One region of the Micromonospora sp. NPDC048947 genome, then DNA from elsewhere that is predicted to be linked to it. Evidence: riboswitches for the same ligand, from Rfam matches in the RefSeq annotation. Region 1 holds a riboswitch; the other holds the start of a gene.
The links. A riboswitch is a leader RNA that binds a small molecule or an ion and turns the genes downstream of it on or off. The one in region 1 is predicted to bind S-adenosylmethionine.
Positions count from the first base shown of each region.

Region 1 (4,272 bases):
CCCGGCGACCGCCGCCGTCGGCAAGCGCCTCGCCTGGGCCACGGCGGTAGGCGTGGGGCCCAACGTCCGCGCCATCGTCTCCGGCGACCGGGTGCTCTTCGACCCGGACGAGCGCTCCGAGGTCGAGCTGCACGGCCGCGGTTACGTGCTGCTGCGGGAGCGGGACGTACACGCCGTGGCCGCCGAGCGGATCGAGAACGACTCGACCGGCCTCTACCTCTGACGCACCTCCCCCGGCCACCAGGCCCCGTCGCGCACCGTTTGCCCAGCCGCACGACGGGAAGCCATCCGGCGACCGTGGCCCTGGGGAGGGACGATGCCGGTATTCGTGAAGAAGCTGTTGACCTGGGGCAGTGTCGCGTTCCTGATCTACTTCATGGCCTTTCGGCCGGACGGCGCCGCGCAGATGTTCCGGGCGGTCGGGGCCGCGCTGATCGCGATGTTCCAGGGCCTCGGTGACTTCCTCACCTCGCTGATGACCTGAACCGCACTCCTGGTCAGCCGTCAGCCGTAGCTCTCACTGGTGCGTCGGCGGCCAGGGCGACGCCGGGCGCAGGGCGGGCCAGCCGGGCGGGGCGTACCCCACCGGAGCCGGTGCGGGAGCCAGCACCACCGGGATCGGCACCACCGGCTCGTCCGGCGCGTCCACCGCGCGTTGCGTGCCGTCCGGGAAGCGCAGGTGGTAGCGGCTGCCGTCCCAGACCCCCGCCGGGGCCTGCGGGTCCCGACCCACGAAGAACGACCGGTACTGGGTGATCGCCTCCAGCAGCTCCCGCTCCTCGCGGACGGTCCGCTCCTGGTCGGCGGGTTTGCGGTCCAGGCCGCGCAGCGCCCCGTCGCGCAGCAGGGCCAGCCGGGTCGCGGCGGACTGGTAACCCCGCATCGACCGCACCCCGGCGTCGCCGGCCACCCGCCGCGCCCAACTGCGGGCGGCGTGCCGTCGGCCGAGACTGCTCAGGGCCGCCACCTCGGGCGGGCTGAGCCAGCCGGCGCGGACGTAGTCGGGCAGGACCCGCTCGGTGAGCCGCCCCTCCCAGGCGCGCAGCCACAGCGCCAGCCCCACGGTGCCGAAGAAGACCGGCACCATGAGGCCCAGGAAGCCGTACAGCATGATCATGGCCTCGCCGGTGGCCTGGGTCAGCGTGGGCAGCAGGTTCCACGTGCCGTGCAGCATCATCGCCAGCAGCAGGCCGGCGATCGGGGCGAGCACCCGGATGCGCCGGTCGGCCGTGCGGGAGGCGATACCCAACCCCACACCGGTCATCGAGGTGAAAAGGGGGTGGGCGAACCCGAACAGCAGGATCCGCAGAATGAAGATCGCGATGACCTGCTGGATGCCGGTGGCCGGGCCGTACCGGTCGGCGCCGGCCGCGTACCCCAACCCGCCCAGGTAGAGGATGTTCTCCACCATCGCGAACCCGACCGCGGAGAGCCCGCAGTAGACCAGGCCGTCGGTGATACCGGACCACTCGCGGCGGCGGAACACCAGCAGCAGGATCGGGCCCAGCGCCTTGGTCAGCTCCTCGATGAACGGTGCCACCAGCACCCCGGTGAGCGCGGACGGCAGGCCCCAGTCGGCGAAACGGTTGGCCGCGAAGTCGTTGACAGTGAGCGAGGCGGCGGTGGAGACGAACGCCCCCCAGGCGAAGCAGAAGATCAGATACTTCAACGGCTCCGGTTCGTACCGGTCCAGCCAGAGGAAGCAGCCGACCAGCACCGGCACCGGCAGGATGGCGGCCACCACCCCGATCAGCAGGGCCTGCGCACCGAGCGACTGGCCGAGCGTGAAGACCATGAAGACCGCGCACGCCGCGATCAACAGCACCACCCCGGCCAGCGCCAGGAACCGCCGCCAGCCCAGTCGGCGCAGCGGCATCCGGGGCGTCTCACCCATGGGCGGGACGGCTGGCGCAGGCGGGTCGGCGGGCGACGGCGGCAGCGGTGAACCGGGCGGGGTGTCGGCCATGCGGTCAGCGTAGCCATCCGCCGCCGGCTGGTTCGGTCGCATCGGTAGCAGCTATGCTGCCGGCAGGTCACGAGCGCCAGCGTCAAGCCCCGGCTTGCTGGCCGGCAACCCTCGTCGAGTTCGCGGTGGGGTGCCCCGGGTGATGACCGGGCCCAGCCCGATCGGTGTGCTGGGCAAGCGCGGACCCCGTCCCGATGTCGCACCCGGGGTCCCTGACCCCGGAGGTTCCGGCGTGTCCGTCACTCTCGTCCCCTCGCTGCCCAGCCTGCCCACCGTGCCGTCGGTGCCGTCCGCGCCGCTTGACGTCCTCGGCGTGCCCGGCGAGATCAACCTGGATTACGCGGCCAGTGCGCCGTGCGCGCGGGCCGCCGCCGACGCGGTGGCCGAGCTGCTGCCCTGGTACGCCAGCGTGCATCGCGGAGCGGGAGCGCTGTCGCGGCGTTGCACCCTCGCGTACGAGCAGGCAAGGCAGACGATCGGCGACCACTTCGGCGCTCGCGCCGACGATCATGTGATTTTCACCCGCAACACCACCGACGCGCTCAACCTGCTGGCGCGGGCCGTGCCGGCCGGCACCACTGTTGTCACGTTCGCCTCCGAACACCATGCCAACCTGCTGCCCTGGCCGCGCGGGTCGGTGCGGCTGCCGGTGCCCAGCGACAGCGACGGGGCGGTACGCGATCTCGCCGCCGCCCTCACCGAGCTGCGCCGGGGCAGCAGCCCGGCGTTGCCGGTGCTGGTCGCGGTGACCGGTGCGAGCAACGTGACCGGTGAGCGGTGGCCGGTCGCCGAACTGGCGCGGGTGGCCCACCGGCACGGTGCCCGGATCGTGCTCGACGCCGCGCAGCTCGCCCCGCACGCCCCGGTCGACCTGCTCGCGCTCGACGTCGACTACCTGGCCGTGTCCGGCCACAAGCTGTACGCGCCGTTCGGCGCGGGCGTGCTGATCGGTCGGGCCGACTGGCTGGACGCCGCCTCGCCCTACCTGGCCGGCGGTGGGGCCACCAGCCACGTCGGGCCGGCCACCCACGACGTGACCTGGGCGACCGGCCCGGCCCGCCACGAGGGCGGCACCCCGAACCTGCTCGGAGCGGTCGCGCTGGCGGCGGTGTGCAGGGCGCTCGACGATGCGGACCAGGGCGCGCTGGCCGCCCACGAGCAGGCCCTGCTGACCCGGCTACGGACCGGCCTCGCCGCCCTGCCGCACGTCGTCGAGCTGCGCACCTTCGGCCCGGACGCGCCCCGGGTCGGCATCGTCTCGTTCGTGGTCGCCGGCCGGGACTCCACCGAGGTGGCCACGCGGCTGGCCGCCGAGCACCACATCGGCGTACGGGACGGGTTGTTCTGTGCCCACCCGCTGGCCCGGCGTCTGCTCGGCGAGGCGGCGGGTCGTACCGGCCGTCGGGACCTGCCGCCCACCGCGCTGCGTGCCAGCATCGGGCTGGGCAGCACCGCCGCTCAGGTGGACCGGTTGCTCGCGGCCCTGGCCGAGTTGGGCTGAGGCCGCCCGGCGGTGGTCGCCGCTCAGCCGACCGGCGGGGCGGTGGGCGGCTTCGGTGTCTCGCCGGGCTCGGCGGGCTCACCGACCGGGCGCTCCTGCTCCCCGAAGGCGGTGCGGATCCACCGGTTCGCCTCCTCCTGCTCGATCCCGGAGGCGACCAGCAGATCGCTCGCTGTGGTGCGGATCTGGGCGATCACCACGCTGCCGGAGAAGCCCACCCCGTCGCCGTACGCCCGGCCGGCCTCGCTGACCGCCCGCAGCGACCGTTCCCGGGCCTTCTCCGGCTCCTCACCGGCGGCGAACTCGTGCTTGAGCAGCCGGACCGACTCGGCGAGGTGACCGATCGCGTCCGGCATCGGATCGGGCACCGGTTCCTCGTCCTCGACCAACGTGACGGACCGGCGGATCAGCGTGCCGCTGTTGCGCATCGCCCGGTCGATCGGGTCGGCCGCCTCGGCGTAGTGGGTCAGTTCGTCGCGGCGGTGCCAGCGGGCCGGCGAGAGGGTGGCCGTCTCCTTCGCTCCCTCGATGGCCTCGCCCAACGTGGCCAACTCCTCCTTGTTGTTGCGCAGCCTCTCCAGTGCGCCCTGGATGGTGGCGCGGTCCCAGTTGCGCAGCCCGTCGGCTGTGGCGTCGAGCTGGGCGGCGAGCAGGTCCAGGGCGGGGCGGGCGGCCCGGTTGATCACTCGGAGCGGGTTCAGTGGCAGCAACACAGCCGTGACCAGCAGCGCGATCCCACCGCCGAGGAACGCGTCGACGAAGCGGGGGATCTCCAGGTTCTGGGTCGACGGGCTCAGCGTCACGA
Region 1 covers NZ_JBEZFO010000037.1:22,697-26,968, reverse strand. The annotation lists gene AB0B98_RS32110 (co-chaperone GroES) at 1-223, shown strand, start outside; gene AB0B98_RS32105 (hypothetical protein) at 317-484, shown strand; gene AB0B98_RS32100 (PrsW family intramembrane metalloprotease) at 518-2,008, opposite strand; SAM riboswitch class IV at 2,032-2,152, shown strand; gene AB0B98_RS32095 (aminotransferase class V-fold PLP-dependent enzyme) at 2,223-3,467, shown strand; gene AB0B98_RS32090 (FUSC family protein) at 3,491-4,272, opposite strand, start outside.

Region 2 (4,272 bases), on a different contig from region 1:
TGCACTACGGTTTGCGGATCAACGGCGTCTCGGTGCTTCCGGGGCAGCGTCCGTTATTCGGCATTGTTGAGTATCTGCTGGACGGCATGACCTATGGCGAGCTGAACACCTTGGTGGACGGGTTGCTGCGGGATGCCTGCGATCTGCTCAGGCAGTGGTCTCGGATTCAGTGAGCACCCGCCGGACACGATGCCTCACGACTCCCTACCGACCCCCGTTTACCCCCCGAAAACCCCCCGCCCTTAGTTGACAACCAGTGACAACTAGCGATCATCGCCTTCTCGTGTCTGAGCAGCTCAGCGACTATCCCTGATGAACAATGACAGGGCCGGTTTGATTACGGATCGTAACAAGGGGTCGTCGGTTCGAATCCGGCCGTCCCGACAGAGTTTCGGCAGGTCAGAGGCCTTGATTCACTTCGGTGGATCGGGGCCTTTTGCCGTTTCGTCTCACAATTCTGACGTACGCGCGTACTGCTGATTTTCGGGTGATCGAGTCACCCGAACAGGCCTCATTCGAGGTGCTCGGCCGGTCCCTCGGGCTGTACGGGCGGTGGGCCGACGGGCGGCGCCCCTGTTCGGCGATCGTCGGCCTGCTGCCGGCTCGAGAGAGATCCGCTAGACCACCCTCACTGGGGCGGCAGTGGTGTGGCCGGGCGTACCGCCGTGAAGTCGGCGTGCTCGTACCGGGTGGCGGAAAGCAGTAGCAGCCACTCGTCACAGCCCTGCCACGGGTAGAGGTCGGCGGCTCCGCCGCGCACAGTGCGGGGCCCGTCTCCGGTCCGCGGTCGCGCGGTCGACGGTGCGCCGTAAAACCCGGCGATCCACACGTCGGCGCAGAGCTCGTTCGCCGATCCCATCGCCACCAGCCCGAACGCGTTCTCGCCGGCGGCCGTCCGCGTCTCGTCGCCGAAATCGTCGAGAAGCTGGTCCTCGTCGGGTTTCGTGTCCCCGCGGAACGTCAGCGTGGTGGTGCCGGCTCGCGCTGCGTACTCCCACTGCGCCTCGCTGGGCAGCTGGAACGGCAACAGCTTGAGCACGTCCTCCAGGTCGCCTTCGAGCCGCGCAGTGCCGGTGTCCGCCTCGGCGTAGTCGTCTTCGTACTCGGGCAGCCAGTGCTGGACCTGCGCCACGGTCAGCGGATGCCGGGCAAGCAGGAACGGCTCGACCCGCACCTCGCGTACCGGCTGTGCGTCCTTGGCGCTGGCGAGGAACGGCTCGATGGTGTCCTCGACTCCTCCGCTGCGCTCGATCGCGCGTACCGCGTCCAGCTCCGCCTCGGACAGTCCCATCCGGAACGTGCCGCCCGGAACCTCCCGGAACACGACCCCCGACGGAACATGCCGCCATGCCGGTCGCCCGGCCACGATCTCCTCGGTCCACATGGCGGCGAACGCTAGCAGCCAATCCGTCCGGCGGTCTCTCCCGATGACCCGCAGCTCGCGCACTCATCAACCGAATGTGGCGCTTCTGACCGGCGCTATGCCGCGTTGGTGCTGATCGGCACGTCGATGACATCCCGTGCGACCACGATCCCGTCCTTGACGGCCGGTTGACTGGCAGGAGCGCGTATTCGTTCGACGCGAATTCTTCCTCAATGGGGCGGCCGCTGTCGGGGCGCGTCACGCACCGTAGCCAGAGCGGGCTAGCGTCGGCGTCCGGATCTGCCGAGATGAGCGCGCCCCAGTGGGAGCGGGCTGCACATCGTCGCTATGGTCGCTGTCGTGGAGACACTGGGCCGACTTGCCGGAGTCACGGTCGACTGCCGGGATCCGCAGCGGCTGGCTGACTTCTGGTCCGTGGTGCTTGGAGGACGCGTGACGGAGTCTCTTCCCGGCTGGCGGCGCGTCACTGTCGCCGGGGGCGGCCCGGTGCCGACATTCCAGCCGGTCCCGGAGCCCAAGGCCGGCAAGACGCGACTACACCTCGACATCGCCGTTACCGACGTTGACGAAGCGGTCGATCGGATCGGGATGTTGGGCGGGCGGTGGACAGGTGAACGGCATGACTACCAAGAGGGCGCAGTCCTCGTCATGACCGACCCGGAGGACACCGAGTTCTGCGTCGTGCAGTACTACCGGGTGTGATCTGGTTAGGCTTTCGACCGAGCATCCGAGACCTGCTGATGGCGTCGTACGCACCGTCGTCGTTGCACACTGATCACAAGCGGCCGCGAGAGTGTGGAGCCGTCGACGCACTCTTCTGCCGCTGTCTGCGCGCTGCAGGCTTGTCCGTAGCGCTCGGTAACCGCACCGACAGCGCGGCTGCTGTTCGCGATATCGGGTACCGTCAACAGCAGCCGGCTGGACTGGCGGTCAACGAGCGGTGGACAAGAATTCTTTCTGGGCCTGGCGGAGGCTGCTGAGGTCGTGGGGGACGGGCATGACGCCGTAGCGGTCGAAGGCGTCAACGCTCGCTCCAAGCGACGGCGGCGAGTATCGCTGCCACTCGGCCAGCGGCACGCTTGGGCCGACCGCGCGTAGTGGCTCGGCGAGCCGGTCGAACTCCACCTGCTGCCACTCGCGCAGCTCGTCGAAACGCCGCGCGGAGGCCACCAGCGAGGCGGCGACCTCGGTGTTCGTGGCCGTCGGTGGCTGGACCACGTCGCCGTTCATGAGCGAGTGCCGGCCCAGCGGCAGTGCGGCCCGGTGGCCGTACCATTCGCCGACGAGCTGCGAGACGTGTCGGCAGGTTTCGCAGGCCAGCCATGACCACCGGGTTCGGGTGGTCACCGTATCCCGGACGCACAACACACACAGGTCGAGGTCACCAGGGATGTCCTGGTCCTGCCACTGCTGCTCCCACTCTGGCGTACGGGGCTGGCAGCGGCACCGCTGCTCGCGTGGGGCGCCATCGCGGAGGTGCCCGCAGGTCAGGCAGACCGCGAAAGCGGCAAGGTTCAGCTCTTCGGATGGCACGGTGAACTCGCCTTCTGGTGCCCGGGGCACCCGCTCTTGCCGTACCGCAGCTTGCGGTCGGCCTGGTCTTCCCCCGGGAGCACCGTGCGCGGGTGGCGCGGTTGCCGGGTCAGCAAGCCGGGAGGCTTGGCGCTGACCGCTCTTGACGCCCTGGAAGGGTAGAGATCAGCGAGGTCGGGAGCAACCCCGGGCAATTCGCGGGGGAGACCTGAGCCGACGGCGGTGGCAGATCTATTCGTCGGCGGCGAGTCGGAGCCGGGCAAGCAGGTCGGCGACCTCCGGGTCAGTTCATGATCTGGGCCGTAGACGACGCAAAGGTCGTCGTGCAGCGGTTGCAGCTCGTTCACGTCCTCGGCGGGCTTGTCTTCGGGGACCAGCAGTATGCCGATGTTGCGGCGCAGGTCGAGAGCCGTGGGGGAGACGTCGCCGGAGGCGGCGCGTACGTGCGTCAGTACCTGCCGGAGCTGGCACGAGAGACCACCCGCAGCTGTCGATTACCGTGCACTCGACAATGCGCGGGTCCTCGCTGCTTCGCCAGGCGTTCTAACGGCTGACCGGCTCCTTCGTGGTCCGGCTGGTCCGCCGCAGGTGGCCCCCGATCGTGGCCGCATGGTCGTCGACCGGGGGTCGAAGAACGTACGTCAGGCGATGATCGGCGGAAGCTGTCCGTGGGGGAGGTCGGGCGGGCTGCTCAGCTCCGCCAGGAGGGCGTCCACCGCGGGCCGTTGCGGCGTGCCGCCGAGGGCACGGGTGACCGCGAAAATGCGTCGCTCGATGGTCGGCTCGACCAGTGGTTCTACGTGCACCCCGGGTGGCACGTGGCGTAGCGCCAGCTGCGGCACGAGCGCGGCGCCCAGCCCGGCCGCGACGAGGTCCAGCGTGAGCGCGAAGTCGACGGCACGGTGCCGGATGTCCGGCTCGAAGCCGGCGAGCCGGCAAGCGTGCAATGTGGACCGCAGGCAGGGCGTGTGCTCGGCGCTGGCGATCCATGGCAGGTCACGCAGCTCGCTCAGCCGGCCGGTGCGACGGCGCCATTCGACCGGGGTGATCAGGTGCATCGGGTCGGTGGTGACCGGATGCCGGTCCAGGTCGTCGACGAGTGGCACGGGCACGTGGTCGTACTCCTGTAGCACCACTACGTCGAGGGTGCCGGAGCGCAGGTCGAGGCGGCTCTGTTGGTCTTCGGCCTCGATCACCCGCACGTCCAGCTCTGGGTGCTTCGCCCGCGCGCGGGCGGCGGCGGGTGCTACCAGCGCGCCGGCTGCGGACGCGAACGCGCCGACCCGTACCGTGCCGCTGACCCCCTGGCGGAGCGCGGCGAGCCCGGCCACCGCCTGCTCCACCGCGTCCAGTAC
Region 2 covers NZ_JBEZFO010000006.1:121,024-125,295, forward strand. The annotation lists gene AB0B98_RS11255 (hypothetical protein) at 1-173, shown strand, start outside; gene AB0B98_RS11260 (SUMF1/EgtB/PvdO family nonheme iron enzyme) at 629-1,384, opposite strand; gene AB0B98_RS11265 (VOC family protein) at 1,712-2,086, shown strand; gene AB0B98_RS11270 (hypothetical protein) at 2,315-2,917, opposite strand; SAM riboswitch class IV at 2,945-3,065, opposite strand; gene AB0B98_RS11275 (LysR family transcriptional regulator) at 3,559-4,272, opposite strand, start outside.
Region 2: another riboswitch for S-adenosylmethionine. It lies ahead of AB0B98_RS11270 (hypothetical protein); the one in region 1 lies ahead of AB0B98_RS32095 (aminotransferase class V-fold PLP-dependent enzyme).